One region of the Brevibacterium sp. K11IcPPYGO002 genome, then DNA from elsewhere that is predicted to be linked to it. Evidence: riboswitches for the same ligand, from Rfam matches in the RefSeq annotation. Region 1 holds a riboswitch; each other region holds the start of a gene.
What was found. Region 1 has a riboswitch for thiamine pyrophosphate ahead of QYM46_RS03910 (TenA family protein). Riboswitches for the same ligand answer to the same signal wherever they lie in the genome.

Region 1 (4,364 bases):
CTCGGTCGCATCGGCTCCCGACAGTGAAGGTGCGCGATGAGTTCTCATACCCTGCCCGTCGGCGACGCTCCCGCGGTGCACATCATCCACGACAATCAGGAATGGATCGCTCCGTTCACGGATGCGCTCGACCGCCTCGGCGTCGCCCATGTCGAATGGCTGCTGCCCGAGACCACGATCGATCTTGCCGCCGAACCTCCTGCCGGCCTGTTCTGGTCGCGGCTGTCGGCGTCGGCGCACACCCGCACCGATCCGCAGGTGAAGGAGTACGGGCGAGCGGTCCTCGACTGGCTCGCCGCCGCCGGCCGCCGAGTCATCAACGGTCGCGACGTCTACGAGCTCGAGGTGAGCAAGATCCGACAGCATCGCGAGCTGGCCGGCCAGGGCCTCGACGTGCCACGCACCGCGGCCGCGTTCGGATCGCAGGCGCTCGTCGAGGCGGCTGCCGGCTTCACTCCCCCGTTCATCACCAAGCACAATCAGGGCGGCAAGGGCCTCGGTGTGCGCCGTTTCGACTCCCTCGCCGAGCTCGAGGCAGCCGCCGATGAGTTCGCGCCCGGTGGCACGAATGCGCCGATCGACGGAATCACGCTCATCCAGGAATATGTGCAGCCGGCTCAGCCGTTCATCACCCGCGCCGAGTTCATCGGCGGACGTTTCCACTATGCGGTGCGCGTCGACGTCTCAGGTGGGTCGTTCGAACTGTGCCCGGCCGATGCCTGCGAGGTCCCGGGTGCCGGGGCCAGCCCGGACGTTCCCCAGTTCGCCCGTCGAAACGACGTCACGGCCGCAACCCCGCTCATCGCGCGCCTCGAGACGCTGCTCTCAGGTCTCGGCATCGAGATCGCCGGCATCGAGTTCATCGAAACCGCCGACGGCCGCGAGGTCGTCTACGACATCAATACGAACACGAACTACAACCCGTCGGTCGAGTCCGCCGAACTGTCGGCCGGCCGGCAGCCAGCCGTTGACCGGATAGCGCAGTACGTGTCCGACACCCTCGCCGAGGCGGCCCCGCCGTCGGTGTCCCCCGCCGGGTCCGCAGCGTGGTGAGTTCCCGGGCCCGAGTTCTGATCGATCTGCTGGCAGAGCTGCGCACCGTCCGGCCGGGTCATCGCGCATTGGTGGCAGTGGACGGAGTCGACGGAGCCGGGAAGACCACGATCGCCCGTGAGCTCGTCGACCTTGCGGACGAGAACTCGGGATGTGCCGGCGCTGCAGGCACGCGTACCGATCGGCTGGTCGCCGCCATCAGCATCGACGGCTTCCACCGTCCTCGGGTGATCCGCTACGCCCACGGCAAGGGACCAGACACTTTCTATCGTCATTCCTACGACTACGAAGTTTTCGTCGAGTCCGTCGTCGAACCGTTTCGTCGAGGTGATGCGATCGTTCCAGCTGTGTGGGACGTCGACGAGGATCGTCCGCTGGCGCCGGAACCTCGGAGTCTGCCGAAGGACTGCATCCTCCTCGTCGAGGGGATCTTCCTCCACCGTCCCGAGTTGGTGGGTCTCTGGGATGCGAGCATGTGGGTCGAGGTGCCGTTCGAGGTCTCAGCCCCACGCGGAAACGAGCGGTTCCCCGGAGCCTTCGTCGCCGATCCCGAGGCTGCGTCGAATCATCGCTATGTCGGCGGTCAGCGTCTCTACTTCTCCGAGGCAGCTCCGTGGGAGAAGGCAACATGGGTGCTCGACAATCGCGATCTGGATCGGCCAGTCCTGACCTGCCGAACCGCATTCGATCACTCTGGCAACTGTTCTTGTCCCGGGTGATAGTGTCGGAGTCCTACAGGGGAGCGCCGAGCGAGCCGGCGCTGAGAGTGCATATGCAGACCCTTTGAACCTGATCCGGTGAGCACCGGCGGAGGGAGTGGAATCGCAATGACCACCACAGACTTGGACACGTCGATCACCGTGGCTGCTGACGGAGCGGTATCGGCACTGCTACGATCAACCAGCCGGCAATGGGCGGAGGCCGTCGACCACCGGTTCGTCAGGGAACTGTTCGCCGGCACCATCGACGACACCGTCTTGCGCGACTATCTGGTGCAGGACTATCAGTTCTTCGAATCGTTCCTGTCCATGCTCGGCGCCTGCGTGGCCCATGCCGATGAGCTCGACGCGAAGCTGCGATTCGCCCGACAGCTGGGCATGCTCGTCGCCGATGAGGACACGTATTTCGTCGATTCCTTCGCCGAGTTGGGAGTCGCGCCCGCCGACTACCTCCACCCCGAACTGACCATACCGACGGCGGGCTTCCGCGATGTCATGGATGATGCCGTCGCCTCGGCGTCGTATCCGCAGCTGCTCGTCGTCCTCGTCGTCGCCGAATGGCTCTACCTCGACTGGGCCGAGTCCCGTGAGGAGATGCCGAAGCGGCAGGTTCACCGAGGATGGATCGACCTCCACCGAGGCGAGGCCTTCCGCGAGTGGGTGCAGTTCCTCGTCGACGAGCTCGAACGTGCGTTCCCGACCGACGCCCAGAGCTCAGTAGCCGAGACCCTGACCCGCGCCTGGAACCGGGCCGTCGATCTCGAACGCGCCTTCTTCGACACCGCCTACGGCAGCTGAGCCGCACTCAGCCGCCCGGGACTGCGCATCTCGGCCGCCCAGCCCACTGGCCTAGACTGGCCTCATGAGCACAGGTGTTGATGCAGTCGTCGTCGGATCTGGTCCCAACGGCATGTCTGCCGCGGTCACTCTGGCCCGGGCCGGACTCTCCGTCGAGGTGTTCGAAGCTGAAGCCACGATCGGCGGTGGTGCCCGCACACTCGACCTCGGCCTGGCACCCGGCGTCACCCACGACATCTGCTCGGCCGTTCATCCCCTGGCGATCGCCAGCCCCTTCTTCGTCGACTTCGACCTGCGCGCCCGCGGCATGGAGCTGACCACCCCCGAGATCTCCTACGCCCAACCCCTCGACGGGAAACCGGCCGCGCTGGCCTTCCACGATCTCGACGAAACGGTCGACCGCCTCGGCGAGGCGGGACCGGAATGGCGGCGATTCTTCGCCCCGCTGCTCGACCGTGTCGATGACGCGATCTGGCTCTCCCTCGGTGACAAACGCTCCGTGCCCGAGACCCTCCGCGATGTTCCCGGCATTGCGAACGTCGTGAAATTCGGTCTGCGACTCCTGTCCCAGGCCAGCCCCGCGTGGAACATTCCGCTGTCCCACGAGTCGACGCAGTCCCTGTTCACCGGGGTCGCCGCGCACGCCATCGGCGGGCTGCCGGCGATGGGCACGGCCGCTACCGCCACGATGCTCTCCACGGTCGCCCACGCCGGAGGCTGGCCCTGCCCCATCGGCGGATCTCAAGCGATCGTCGACCACCTCGTCGCCGATCTCGAAGCTCACGGCGGCACCGTGCACGCGAACTCCCCGATCGCCCACGTCACCGACCTGCCCAAGGCCCGCGCCTACCTGCTCGACACTTCGGCGTTGGGTGCGGCACAGATCTTCTCCGGCCTGCTGCCGGCCCACGTCGACACGAGCCTGCGAACGTTCAAGCACGGCAACGCCGCGGCCAAGGTCGATTTCGTCCTCAACGGTCCGGTCCCCTGGTCCGACCCCGAGGTCGGCCGTGCCGGAACGATCCACGTGGGCGGCTCGCGAGCGCAGATGGCCGCCGCCGAGGCGCAGGTGATGAACGGACGGATGCCATCAGACCCCGTGTGCCTCGTCTCCGACCCGACCGTCTTCGACCCCTCCCGCGAGGTGAACGGCCTGCGCCCGCTGTGGACGTACGCGCACGTGCCCTTCGATTGCCCGCTCGACCCGACCGAATACGTGACACGGCAGATCGAACGCTTCGCCCCGGGCTTCCGCGACCGCGTCGTCGCCCACAACGCGATCCCCGCTTCCGAGATGGCCGGGCACAACCAGAACTACATCGGCGGGGACATCGCCACCGGCGTCGTGTCCTTCTACCGGATGATGGCTCGCCCGCGCCTGACCTGGGACTCCTACAGCCTCGGCGTGCCCGGGGCGTTCCTGTGTTCGGCGGCGACCCCGCCGGCCCCGGGCGTACACGGAATGAACGGCTGGTTCGCCGCACGCCGAGCGCTGAAGACCCGCTTCGGAATCGACGAGGCACCCAGCCTGGCACCGGGCGACTGACGGAGTGCGTCCCCGCAGGGACGCACCACCATCCCAAACGTGATCGAATCGGGCACAGATTGTCGGGCGGGACGCCCTGGGCCACGGGAAGTATGGATGAGTGAAGGGAGAGATCGTGATCGCTGAACTCAATACACTCATCGACGCCATCGAGTCGAACCTGACTGCCGATTCCGCGGAGTCCGTCGAGATTGGTGCGCTGGCCGCCAGGCTCGGCACGACCGAGTATCACCTGCGGCGGATGTTCT
Region 2 (4,364 bases), 810 kb from region 1:
CGGAACGATCTACTTCGCCGGCGAATCGAAGGTCTGGGGCGGCGGAATGGCCTTCTACGATCATTCTGTCCCCGGACCGACCCCGGCCAAGGCCTACCTCATCACCGCCGAACAGTTCGCCGATGTGGCCGCCCAGGAGATGCACCGCCCACCCGAGCCCGACAGTCCGCTGGAACGCCTCGTCTTCGACCTGCCGGCCGGCAGCTCCCATTCTCTGGGTCCGGGCGGCTACGAAACGCTGCTCGTCCTCGATGACGCCGATGGCGTCCCCATGGTCACATTCACCGCTGCCCACAGTTCGTCCGACATCGAACACACTCAGCCGCAGGAGCCGTATCTGGCGATGCTGCGCACGGGCACGGCCGAGGTCAGAGCCGCTTCTGGGCTTCCCCTGCCCGCAGCTGCACAAGCGTGAGGTCGAGCAGCGGAGTCGCGACTCCCAGCTCCTCTGCCTTGGCCGACAGATCGCCGAGGATGTGCTCCGTTTCGCTCGGCAGCCCTGCCGTCACATCCCTGTAGAGGGATGAGGTGAAGGCCGAGCCGTCCTCGGTGAGCATCTGCAGCGTCATGTCGTGGGAGGCCTCCGACACCGGGTGTCCGGCCGCGGCCGCCACGGCTTCGAGTTCGTCGATGATGGCGTGCACGTGCGATCTGCCGCCTGCTGCCATGATCGCCCCGACCGGGGCGCGGAACAGACAGGTGACGACTCCCGCGGCGGCGATGAAGGTCCACTTCTCCCACAGCCCGTCGATGACTCCATCGACGATCTGGAGTTTGAATCCGGGGACGTCGAGGGCCTCGGAGATTCGCGTGGGTACGGCCGCGCCGTGAAGATCGCCGATGGTCATCACCGCAAGGTCGGTGAGCTGGACGACGGCTCCGTCTCTGATCGTGCCGACGATCTTGACGAACCCGCCGAGCACCTGCCCGGGGTACCTGTTCTGCAGCTTCTCGATCTGGGCCATGCCGTTGAGGAACGGGATGATCGTCGTCTGTTCTCCCACCGCCGGTCCGATATCGTCGATGACCGAGTCGAGTCCACCCGCTTTGACCGCGACGATGACGAGGTCGAAGATCCGCGGTGAGGCGCTGAGCTCCTCGGCGGTGATGACATCGACCTGGTTCGTCCGATCGGCACCGGGAGCGGTGAAGCGCAGTCCGTCCGCGCGGACCGTCGCCGCCCGCGCCTGCCGGAGCAGGAACGTGACATCGCGTCCGGCTTCCTGCAGATAGGTGCCGAACGCTCCGCCGGTGGCGCCTGCCCCGGCGATGAGAATCGACAGGTCGGCACCTGCACCGATTCCGGCGGTTGTGCTGTCAGCTGCTGAGGTCATTCCAACTCCTCCTTGAGCACCCGTGCGGCCGCAGCGGGGTCGTCTGCCGAGGTTATCGCACGGACGACGACGGCACGGTTCGCGCCCGCCTGCCGGATCGCGTCCAGTCTCTCCCCTGCCGCGATGCCGCCGATCGCGAACCACGGTTTGCTCGCCTTCGCGGCGGCAGAGGTCAGCAGTGCCGTCCCCACAGCGGCACGGCCGGGTTTCGTCGGGGTCTCCCAGACCGGCCCGACGCAGAAGTAGTCGGTCTCCGGGTCCGCCTCGGCGGCGAGCGCCTGCTCGAGGGAATGGGTGGAGCGTCCGAGGATGACATCGGGGCCGAGCACGGCACGGGCCTGAGCACTGGTGAGGTCGCCTTGACCGACGTGGAAGACATCGGCGCCGGTCAGTAGTGCGACGTCGGCGCGGTCGTTGACGGAGAAGAGCTTGTCGTGACGGGCGGCAATATCTTTGAGGACCTCCAATGCCGCGATCTCGGCGCGGGCTTCGAGGCTCTTGTCCCTCAGTTGGATGATGTCGACTCCCCCGCGGTAGGCGGCATCGAGGAACTCGGCGAGGTCGCCTTGAGCGGTCCGGGCATCGGTGCACAGGTAGAGCTTCGCCTCTGCCAGTCGTGCCTCTCTCCAGGCTCTCTTCGTCTGCCGCGCTGCGGTGCGCGGTGGCATCTGTGTGGTCATGGTCATAGAGTAGAGGAGTTCGCGGGAGCCTCCCAACGAGGCTGAGAGGGCGTAAGAGCCGACCGTCAGACCTGATGCGGATCATGCCGCCGGAGGGAGAAGCTGTGAGAGTCATCGTCGTCGGCGCCGGGATCATCGGCCTGTCCACGGCCTGGTATCTGCGCCGTTTCGGTGCCGAAGTCACCATCGTCGATCCTGCCCCCGCCCAGGGTGCCAGCCATGCCGCCGCGGGGATGATCGCTCCCGCCGCCGAGGTGGTCTGGGGGCAGACTCCCCTGTATCCGCTGATGCGGACCTCGGCTCAGATGTATCCGGAATTCGCCGCCGAGGTGGCGAGCGCCGCCGACACCGATCTCGGTTACACAGATGCCGGGACCTTGGTGTGTGCGGGTGACCGGGCTGATCTGCAGGCTCTGCGGGAGCTGCGCGAAGCACAATCACGATCGGGTTTCGCCACCGAGCTCATCACCGGCAGTGCCGCCCGCCGTATCGAACCGTCGCTGTCGCCTGCCGTGGCCGGGGCTGTGCACATTCCCGGTGATCACTCGATCGATCCGCGTCGTGTATCGGCGGGACTCCTGTCTGCTCTTACAGCTGGCTCAGAGTCGCTCCTCATCCGGCAGCGGGTGACCGAGCTGCTGGGAGATGGTGCGGCGACAACCGGCGTCACACTGGGAGACGGCCGCCGGTTGGAAGCCGACCAGGTGGTCGTCTGCGCCGGCAGCGCCACCACCGAGATCGCCGGTGCCCCGCCGCTGCCGATCCGGGAAGTCTGGGGTGATGTGCTGCGCTTGCGTGCCCCCGCCGAGGCGACTCCCCTGCTGACTCGGACCCTCCGCGGGTTGGTCAACGGTCGTCCTGTCTACCTGGTTCCTCGCCCCGACGGTGAGATCGTGCTCGGTGCCAGTTCCCGTGAGGACGGGCTCTCCGGCACCCCTGCCGGGGCGATCCACCGGCTGCTCTCTGACGGGCAGCGGTTGGTCCCGGGCATCCTCGACGCGGAGATCACCGACATCACCACCCGTGCTCGCCCTGGTTCTCCCGACGACCTGCCGATGATCGGGCGCATCGATCCCGGCTGCGTTGTGAGCACCGGCTACTTCCGACATGGCATCCTCTTGGCCCCGTTCGGCGGGCGGCTCGGCGCCGAGCTCGCCCTGGGTGCTGCCTCCGACTGGCCTCCTGACGGGACGCTCGAGTCCGTGTCCCCACACCGCTTCACCACAGACCACACCACCGCCTACCCGATGAGGAGCAACTCATGACCGATCGCGACCACTCACCGACCATCGTCCTCAACGGTGACCATCATGAGCTGCCGGGTGCCACCTCGGCGCTCGACCTCATCTCCGAGGTCACCGGACGGGAACTGAACCCGGATGGGACACCGGCCGACGGCGGACGCTTAGGGCTGGCCCTGGCCGTCGACGGCGAGGTCATCCGTCGCGGTGCCTGGTCCGGGTTCGCCCTGGCTGACGGTCACACCGTCGACATCGTCACCGCAGTGCAGGGAGGCTGAGATGAGCTGGAGGGTCGATGACGTGGAGATGTCGTCTCGCCTCGTGATGGGCACGGGCGGGGCGAGTTCCCTGAGCATCCTCGAAGACGCCCTCGTGGCCTCGGGAACCGAGCTGACCACAGTGGCGATGCGGCGCTTCGACGCCGAGTCCCGGGACTCGGTGTTCACCATGCTGCAGCGTCTGGGAATCCGGGCGCTGCCGAACACCGCCGGCTGCTATACGGCCCGGGATGCCGTGCTCACCGCCCGACTGGCCAGGGAGGCCCTGGAGACGAACTGGGTGAAGCTCGAGGTCATCGCCGATGAGGACACCCTGCTCCCGGACTCCGTCGAGCTCTTCGCCGCCGCCGAGGAGCTCGTCCTCGACGGGTTCACGGTCTTCGCCTACACGAACGACGATCCGGCTCTGGCGAAACGTCTGGAGGATGCCGGGGTGGCCGTGGTGATGCCGGCAGGTGCTCCGATCGGCAGTGGGCTGGGCATCCTCAACCCTCACAACATCGAGACCATCGTCTCCCGTGCACAGGTGCCCGTCATCCTCGACGCCGGTGTCGGCACCGCCTCCGATGCGGCTCTGGCGATGGAGCTCGGGTGCACCGCGGTTCTCCTGGCCTCTGCCGTCACTCGCGCTCACGACGCCCACGCCATGGCTCGGGCGATGGCTCTGGCCGTCGAGGCCGGGCATCTGGCGGCCGGAGCCGGGAGGATCCCCAAACGACCGTTGGCATTGGCATCATCGCCGTTCGATGGAATGGTCGCAGCACAATGACCACCGCTGCCTCCACTCCTCCGTCGCTGCCGCCGCTCGTCGACCCCGTGGACTCCCTGTCC
Region 3 (4,364 bases), 340 kb from region 1:
GAGAGGCCGCGAGAACCGAGACCACGACGACCTCTGGCAGCCGCAGGTGCTGAATGAGCGCATCGGCGAGGTCACGCGGATCGATCGTCGATGCGAGCACGATGAGCGGGATCGCCAAGGCGAGGGCGCGGACGAAGATCGCCGCAGCCGCGGCCAGGGACCCTGTGGTGAACAGGACGGGGCCGAAGTCGACGACCACATCCCCGGTCTTCTCCGCCAACAGAGCCGTGCCCCAAGCGGCGAGCAGAGCGCCGGCGGGCAGGAACCACAGCCGCTTGGCCGCCGCCACCAGATCGAGTCCCGTCGCCGGCAGCGCCAGCACTGCTGCCAGCAGCACCACCCCCGCAGAGACCGGATCGATGCTCAGCAGCGCCCCGACCATGAGAATGAGCGCGACTGCGATCTTCGTCAGCGGATTGCACCGAGCCAAAGCGGTGGAACGCACCACGGGGATGAGCTGCCCCGGATCTTCTACGGCGGCCTCGGGTGCGGGGAGAGAATGCATATCGAGACTGTCACTCACCGCTATCACCCGCCTTGACATGCGAATCCGACTCATTGTCGCCGACTCGTGCAGCGCTGCTGCGGTCGCCGAGCTCGAGGAGATCGGCGCCGATGGCCTCGAGGAGCGCCAGATCGTGGCTGACCGCGACCACCGCGGAGCCGTGTTCCAAAGCATCGAGGAACATCTCCACCAACCCCGCCCACGTCAGCGCATCCTGACCGAAGGTCGGCTCATCGACGATGAGCACCCGGGGCCGGGGAGCCAGCATCGCCGCCACCGACAGGCGTCGCTTCTCCCCACCGGAGAGACTCTGCGGATGAGCCTGCGCCAACCCGACGAGCCCGAGCCCCTCAAGAAGCTCATCCACCCGTGCCTGCGACTCGGCGGCAGACCACCCTGCCAGCCGGGGACCCAGTTCGAGTTCGGCCGCCACGCTCGAAGTGAGGAACTGGTGGGCTGGTTCCTGGAAGACCATGCCGATGCGCGCCGCCAACTGCTTCGACGGCCACGCGAACGGTCGGGGTCGTTTGGCTCCTTCCCGCAGGGCCGCCTCGGCGAAGACCTGCCCGGAGAATTCGGGCAGCAGGCCGGCCAAGGTCAGGGCCGTGGTTGATTTGCCTGCCCCGTTGGCGCCGACGATTCCGAGCGCCTGACCGGCGCTCAGTCTCAGGTCCAAGCCGGTCGCGGCGGGGGTGGCCATGCGCGGTCGAGCAACACTGAGCCGATCTGTGCGCAGCAGAACCTCGCCGAGGCGGCCCGACGTCCCACCGCTTCCTGCGGCCCCGCCTCGGCGCGGGGTGGGGGAGTCCTGCGGAATCCAGATGCCGCAGCCGATGAGCGTTTCGGTCAGGTCCGGATCGGAGAAGATCCGCTCGGGCGGACCTTGGGCGACGATCCCGTCACGGCCGAGTACGACGACACGGTCGACGTGCTCGATCCACAGCTCGACCCGGTGTTCGACGACGAGCATGGTCGCCTGTGTCTCGGCCTGCACGGTGAGCACGGCATCGCGGACCTCGGTCGCCGAGGCGGGATCGATATTGGCGGTCGGTTCGTCGAGGACGATGACCTCCGGGGCCATCGCATGGATCCCGGCCAGAGCCAGCCGCTGCTTCTGCCCGCCGGACAGAGCGGCACTCGGATGCTCCGGGGCCAGATCGAGTCCCAAGGCCTGCAGAGATCTGGGAACCTGAGCCTCGATGACCGCGGCCGGGAGTCCGAGGTTCTCCATCCCGAACGCCACATCATCACCGATGCGGGAGAAGATCACCTGCGAATCGGGATCTTGGAGGACCAGCCCGGTGCATCCTCGGCGAGGATCCGGTTTCTCACCGCCGACGAGGAGTTCACCGGTGGCCTCACCCGATTCCTCGGGCAGGACACCGGCGACGGCGTGGAGGAACGTCGATTTCCCGGCTCCGGAGGCGCCGAGCAGCAGCACCTTCTCTCCGGCCGCGATCTCCAGGTCGAGCGGACCGACCGCCGGTGCCTCACGGTCGGTGTGCGTCCATGAGAAGCCCGCGGCCGTGATCGGCAGCGCCATCAGCGACGGCCGGAGGCGAAGGAGCTCAGAGCCCCGGTGGCCGCGATCGCCCGGTAGGCGTACCACGCGCCGATCCCGGAGATGACGAGGCCGGAGATGATCGCACAGACCGCGTAGATCGCCTGGAAGCCGAACTGCCATTCGGCGTTGTACATGATGTTCTCGCTCACGGCCATGAACGCCGCGGCCAGCACGCCCGAAGCGGCGGTGACCCACAGGGTGAAGCGTTTGTAGCCGAAAGCGGCGAAGACGAGTTCGGCACCGAGGCCCTGCAGCAGTCCCGAGAGCAGAACGGTCGCCCCGAAGTGGGAGCCGAGCACGGCTTCGACGATGGCGGCGATGAGTTCGCACAGGAGCGCGGCACCGGGTTTGCGGATGATGGCACCGGCCAGCGGACCGGCCAGCACCCAGAGACCGGCGATGAGGCCGATCGACGGCGGGAATGCCTGGAAGGCGAGTTCGAGAACCTTCCAGCTCAGCGCGAGAACCCAGAAGACGAGTCCCACCGCGATGCCGAGCACGGCGGTGGTGACATAGTCGACGACCCGCCACTGCTTGGATTTCGGCGCCGCGGTGAAGGCCCGCGCGCGGGCGGGGGTGGTGGTCGGCGCGGTGGTTTCCGGCATTGTGCCTCCTCATATCAAGGAGGGGTGAAGAGTCTCGACTTCCTTCGGCGGTACTGACCGCATCAGGTTCGAGGGTCTGCAGCTTCTTCTGCACTCTCAGCGCCCCTGACGGCGCTCCCCTGTCGTAGCCACCACTGTACAACAGGTGAGCGAAGCAGCGACCGGGAGCGGAAGCGACGCGGAGGCCGGGATCCGTCATCGACGATTCACCTCCCGTTCCCTGTCTCGTCGACGGGCCTCGAACGACCAGACACTACTGATCGGTAGGAATGGGCGGGTGAACACTCAACGACTCAAGCGACCACTCAGTGCCCTGTCCGCCGCCACCCTGCTCGCCGCTCTGGTGGCGGCCCCGGTGCCCGTGCGCGCCGAACCATCTCTCGGCTCGGGCGGACCGAGTGCGACCGCGAGCCAGGACCCGACGGACACGCCCGCCGAGGCGGATGCGGGGAGTGAGGCGATCACCGACGCGGTGCTGCAGGTCGGGGCCGACTCGACGACGCGCAACCTCTCGTGGATGAGTGAGAGCTCCGGCGGGGGAGAGGTCCGGTGGGCACCGGTGAGTGAACTCGAGGGGGGTGAACTTCCCGCCGACGCGGCAGCGGCTGAGACCACGGACTCCGGTCTCGCCACCGACCTCAAACGCCACTACAACCACGCGAGCATGACCGACCTGGAACCCGACACCGACTACGCCTACCAGGTCGGCAGCGACGAGGACGGGTTCACCGAGGTGCAGCGGTTCACCACGGGATCGTCCGGAGGAGATGACGAATTCCTCGTCTTCGGCGACCCCCAGGTCGGCGCCGGAGGCGGAGATCCCGACGACGCGGCCGGTTGGGACCGGACCCTGTCCTCGGCAGTGGCCACCGCCGACGACCCGAGCTTCTTCTACTCGCTGGGAGACCAGGTCAACTCCGCCGGCAACCAGGAGCAGTATGCTCAATACCTGGCACCGGAAGCGACCCGCACGATCCCGCAGGCGACGACGATCGGCAACCACGATGTGTCTTCGAAAGCCTACGAGCAGCACTTCAACCGACCCAATGTGAGCCAGGACCACGGCGGTGGCGGCGTCATCACCTCCGGCGGCGACTACTGGTTCATCGAAGATGGAGTCCTGTTCCTCAACATCAACTCGAACAGCCCGGACGTGGATGCCCACGCCGAGTTCATCGACGAGGTCGTCGCCGAGCACGGAGACCAGGCACGCTGGACTGTTCTCGGGTTCCACCACTCGATCTATTCGACGGCAACCCATTGGGACGACATCGACGTCAAACGGCTGCGGAAGGCGATCCCTCCGGTCGCGGCCCGCAATGACATCGACCTCGTCGTCTCCGGCCATGACCACATCTTCAACCGCACCTTCCTCATGGACGGCGAAGGCAAGCGAGTGGAAGGGTCGGAAGCGGGAGCCGAGGAAGAGAAGGAAGACGGGCAGACGCTCTACCTCACGCTGACCTCCTCGTCAGGGTCGAAGTTCTATGACTACGTTCCCGGCCTCGACTGGGAAGGCAAGAGCGTCCACAACGACGTGCCCGCTTTCACCCGGGTTCGAGTCAGCGACGAAGCGCTGCGAGCGACGACCTATGAGGTGCCGGCAGGCGGGGCACCCGCCGATGGTGAGCGCGCGGAAGCTCAGGCCGCATCCGAGCAGATCGACGATGTCGAACTCAGGCGCGCCGAG
Region 4 (4,364 bases), 1.9 Mb from region 1:
GTGAAGGTCTTGAGGTCGGCGTGGATTCCGGCGCCGCCGGAGGGGTCGGTGCCGGCGATGGACAAGGTGATCGGCGGGCGGGTCGTCACTGGTCGCTCCCGGTGAAAGCGGCCAGCAGCTCTTCGGCCGCCGACTTCGGATCGTCGGCCAGGCAGATCGCCGAGACCACACAGATTCCGATCAGTCCACGTCCGTGCAGGTCGGGGGCGCGGTCGGCGGTGATGCCGCCGATGGCGACGGCGGGGAGGCCGGCTTCTGCCGCCAATTCGCCGAGGCGGTCCGGTCCGATGCCGACGGGGGCGTCGGCTTTCGTGGAGGTGTCATAGACCGGTCCGATGCCGACGAGATCGACGACTCCGGAGTTGCGGCCGGCGGCGAATTCGTCGCTGTTCGCGGCCGAGAGACCGATGAGCGGTGCCGCACCCAGGGCGGCGCGCACCTCGGCGACGGTGGTGTCAGTTTGGCCGACGTGGATGTGCACGTTCTCGCCTTCGTCGATGAGGCGGCGGGCCACCTCGACGCGGTCGTTGAGGACGACGGGGACCGTGCGGTCGGTGTCGCGGGTGGCGGCGTCGACTGCGGCGATGACCTGGCGGGTGAGCGAGTAGAAGGCTGCATCGTCGATGTCTTTGTCGCGGACCTGGACGATGCCCACTCCCCCGTCGACGGCGGCCTGCACGGTCTCGGCGACGGTGCGGCCGGCGGCTTCGCATTGCGCGGAGTCGGTGACGAGGCAGAGGCGCGTGTCGATTCCGGCGAAGCGGTCGGTTGCGTCTACTCGGTCGTTCACGGTCGCGCTGTCGTCGGCCGAGTTGTCAGCGATGTGGGCGGATCCGGCGGTCATGCCTGGACGCCTTTGCCGGCGGTTTCATTCGCAGAAGTGAGCGTGTCGAGGCTGATTCTCGCCTGTGCGAGTCGGTCGCCGTCGACGGCATGGAGCGCATCGAGGAAGTTCACCGAGTAGCTGCCGGGTCCCTTCGCGCCATCGGCGGCGAGTTCTCCTGCGACCGCGAAGTGGGAGTGGGCGGCGACGACGGCTTCGAATCTCGCCGAGGCGGCCCCACCGTTCGCGTTACCGTCCGCGGCGTTGATTGCTGAGACGTCGGCGTCGGGGTCCGCCAGTCCCGCCCGGGCGGAAGCCAGGTAAGCGACGGTGACGGCGCCGAGTGAGCACCCGGTGCCGATGACGAGCGGCATGAACTCATGTCCGCCGGAGACGCGGGCGACGTGGTCGGCGCCGTCGATATGGGCGACGACGGCATCGGTGGGTCCGGAGACGGCGACGATGGCACCGGTTTCTCGGGACAGCTTTGCGGCGGCGGGAAGGACGGCGTCGACTTCATCGGTGGAGTCCACTCCACGACCGCCGAGTCCCACACCGGCGAGTGCGGCGATCTCGGAGGCATTGCCGCGGATGGCGGTGGGGTGATCGGCAGCGGCGCGGCGGATGCGGGAGGTGCGGAAGTCAACGGCGCCGACGCTCACGGGGTCGAGGACCCAGGGCTTGCCGGCGGCGTTGGCGACGTCGATGGCGGCATCGGCTGCGAGCAGCTGGTGGTTCGAGGCGGTTCCGAAGTTGACGAGAACTCCGCTGGCGATTCCGGCGAACTGTCCGGCATCGGCCTCATGGTCGAGCATCGCCGGGGAGGCGCCGACGGCCAGGAGCACGTTCGCGCTGAACTGCTGCACGACGGTGTTCGTGATGCACTGGATGAGTGGATTGCTTGCGCGCAGTCGCGCATTCGCAGAACGCAGGTCGAAGTCAACCATGACGATCCCTTCGCTAGTATGGCCCAGATCAGGTTCGATGGGTGTTCTCTCAGCCTCGGTGTCCTCCGTGCGCAGCGTCTCGGTGCGAACGGATCCTCATGAGGCACCCCATGTCATTGGCTTCGACTGTATCAGCCTGTCCGGACACGGGCGACTTCCACAGTCACAAGGTCAAGCCGGGGAATGAGCGCCGATCCACGTTGTGCGCCATGCTGGCCGTTGAGTCTCCGTGCAAGACTGATTGCGCGGACCTCGGTGCTGTGAGATTATTGAAGTGGTAGCAAGGAGTTCACCTCCTAGAGCGCCAAGTCGCAAGCCCACGTCTCAGACGTGGGTTTTTGCGTTGGGCCTCGTGTCAGAGCCGCTAGGTAAAGTTTGCCCATGCTGCTCGCCTATATCGATGAGATCGGTGAACCCGGCCCTTACGTCGCCAAAGACCACCCGAGATTCAACACTAATCCCGTCTTCGGCTATGCAGGCTTCGTCATTCCCGAAAGCTCGGCTCGGAGATTCGGTCAGATCTTCACAGCAGAGAAGCGACGCGTCTTTGCCAGCGAGCTTCGGGGCGTGGAGAACCCGGGCCGCTGGGAGCGAAAGGGCTCAGATATCTTCACCCCAGACGCTTGGCGAAGTTACGGTGAGCAGATCCGTGTCTTTCGCGGACTGATCAACAGGCTCGCAGAACTGAGCGGACGCGTCTTCTTCTATGCCGAACAGAAGGAGGTCGGCACCAGGAAGCAGGTGCGACTCTCCGATGAGCAACGCGAAGCTTCAGCTATGCGAGAGTCGGTCAATCGTCTCTGTCGTCACGCGGACAATTGCGGCGAGAATCTACTGATGCTGATGGACCAGATCAATGAGAAGCAACGGGCTGCAAGAGTAGCGACGATATACGCACACATATTCTCGCGTGCCCAAGAATTCAGGGAAATGAATGCTGCCATTGAGCCGCCCATGCACATCGACAGTGCTCTCAGCTCCAATATTCAGCTTGCCAATTGGATATCAGCATCTGTCAGCCGAGCCATCGACTACCAACTCGAACGCGAATCAAAGTACGACTGGGTACCTCAGGCTCTCGGCAGCCACATGCACCATCGCATCACATACGAATCCAAGCTTCGCCTCTGGCAGAGTTCGCTGGGCGATCTGAACAACTTCGACGTATTCAAAGCAGAGAGGCCTTACCCGGATGGATTGCACACCGGGCCTATGAGTCCAGAAGATCTCGCGAAACTGCAAAAGGTCAAGCACGCTACTGTCAAACGAAAATAGTCCAAGTTCAGCTCCGCACTCCGCTGTGATGCCCTACTTCTGCCGGTGCGCCCATTTCTCGTCGGGCATTCCCGGCCCTTTGGAGACGGTGACGATGTCAGGCTGCTGACCACAGGAGTCACAGCGAATCGAGTTGTGCACTTCGCCTTCACAGTCGTCGTGTCGGTAGATGATCGGCCTCCCGTTCGGCGCTTCCCAGCGATCTCCCCATTCGGTGAACGCAATGAGCACGCCTTTGAGATCATGTCCCTTGTCGGTGAGCACGTACTCGACTCCGGATGGATTCGGCTGCCGAGTCATGACTCCGGCATCGACGAAGCCGTCGAGCCGCTTGGTGAGGATGTTGGTCGCCACTCCCAATCGCTTCTGGAAGTCGCCGAAGCGAGTGACCCCGGCGAAGAGCGCGTTTCTGATGATCAGCAGGCTCCAGCGTTCGCCTACGATCTCCAAGGTCCGCGCGATCGAACACACTTCATCGTCATACGTTCTGCCCAACATAGAAGAGAGTCTACCTATTCACTTGCATGACGAAAGCATAGTGGGATGATCGATCCATCGACTTGCATGACGCAAGTTGAGAGAATGACATACAACGGCAAAGGAGCCTGACAATGTCTGCACACAATCCCACTGCTCTTCCCGACACCGAATCATCATCGGACTTCACCTTCAGCTATGAGGTCACGCAATCACCACACGCAGTCTTCGATGCGGTGACGAATGTGCGCGGCTGGTGGTCGCAGCGCATCGACGGGGCGCCCGACCGCCTCGGCGAATTCGTCTACACGGTGCCGCAGATCCACACCACCCGCGCCGAGATCATCGAGCTGGTTCCCTCGGAACGGGTCGTCTGGAGAATCCTGGACAACCAGTTCGGAACCTCACCCGACGAGATCGATGAGTGGGCCGGGACGACCGTGCGCTTCGACATCGAGCCCACGGTGTCAGGCATTCGGCTGACATTCACCCATGTGGGCTTGACCCCGGCGCTGGCCTGCTATGACGGATGCGCTCGAGGATGGACACGCCACGCCCACGACAGCCTGCACCAGCTCATCACGACGGGAGTGGGCAACCCGATCACTCCGGCGATCGAGGCCGAACTGATCTCCGAGCCGTGACTTTCAGAACCTCGTATCTCGTCAGCACCGACCGCTCGACTTAACGTCGCTGTATCAAGCTGTGCATTGCGCGCTCGACGCTCAGGCGAGCGGTCGGCAGAGGGAGCTCTTGCGGAACCGAGCGGTCGACGACAACTTGAGCGCTCAGCGCTGAGCCAACGCCCCTGTGCCGCCGACTCGCCCTGCTACCCCCGCCCG

Region 2: linked by a shared signal. The riboswitch ahead of thiO (glycine oxidase ThiO) and the one ahead of QYM46_RS03910 (TenA family protein) in region 1 are both predicted to bind thiamine pyrophosphate.
Region 3: linked by a shared signal. The riboswitch ahead of QYM46_RS05450 (ECF transporter S component) and the one ahead of QYM46_RS03910 (TenA family protein) in region 1 are both predicted to bind thiamine pyrophosphate.
Region 4: linked by a shared signal. The riboswitch ahead of QYM46_RS14345 (hydroxyethylthiazole kinase) and the one ahead of QYM46_RS03910 (TenA family protein) in region 1 are both predicted to bind thiamine pyrophosphate.

The regions. Positions count from the first base shown of each region.
Region 1 covers NZ_CP131929.1:881,652-886,015, reverse strand. The annotation lists gene QYM46_RS03920 (ATP-grasp domain-containing protein) at 37-1,053, shown strand; gene QYM46_RS03915 (uridine kinase) at 1,131-1,772, shown strand; TPP riboswitch at 1,780-1,886, shown strand; gene QYM46_RS03910 (TenA family protein) at 1,881-2,570, shown strand; gene QYM46_RS03905 (phytoene desaturase family protein) at 2,635-4,116, shown strand; gene QYM46_RS03900 (AraC family transcriptional regulator) at 4,232-4,364, shown strand, end outside.
Region 2 covers NZ_CP131929.1:1,690,052-1,694,415, reverse strand. The annotation lists gene QYM46_RS07680 (DedA family protein) at 1-415, shown strand, start outside; gene QYM46_RS07675 (ketopantoate reductase family protein) at 369-1,334, opposite strand; gene thiE (thiamine phosphate synthase) at 1,331-2,014, opposite strand; TPP riboswitch at 2,026-2,129, shown strand; gene thiO (glycine oxidase ThiO) at 2,119-3,279, shown strand; gene thiS (sulfur carrier protein ThiS) at 3,276-3,533, shown strand; gene QYM46_RS07655 (thiazole synthase) at 3,535-4,302, shown strand; gene moeB (molybdopterin-synthase adenylyltransferase MoeB) at 4,299-4,364, shown strand, end outside.
Region 3 covers NZ_CP131929.1:1,217,101-1,221,464, forward strand. The annotation lists gene QYM46_RS05440 (energy-coupling factor transporter transmembrane component T family protein) at 1-505, opposite strand, end outside; gene QYM46_RS05445 (ABC transporter ATP-binding protein) at 516-2,048, opposite strand; gene QYM46_RS05450 (ECF transporter S component) at 2,048-2,674, opposite strand; TPP riboswitch at 2,697-2,805, opposite strand; gene QYM46_RS05455 (FN3 domain-containing metallophosphoesterase family protein) at 2,952-4,364, shown strand, end outside.
Region 4 covers NZ_CP131929.1:3,117,915-3,122,278, forward strand. The annotation lists gene thiD (bifunctional hydroxymethylpyrimidine kinase/phosphomethylpyrimidine kinase) at 1-89, opposite strand, end outside; gene thiE (thiamine phosphate synthase) at 86-844, opposite strand; gene QYM46_RS14345 (hydroxyethylthiazole kinase) at 841-1,770, opposite strand; TPP riboswitch at 1,758-1,891, opposite strand; gene QYM46_RS14350 (DUF3800 domain-containing protein) at 2,152-3,045, shown strand; gene QYM46_RS14355 (winged helix-turn-helix transcriptional regulator) at 3,079-3,543, opposite strand; gene QYM46_RS14360 (SRPBCC family protein) at 3,657-4,166, shown strand; gene QYM46_RS14365 (sugar ABC transporter permease) at 4,352-4,364, opposite strand, start outside.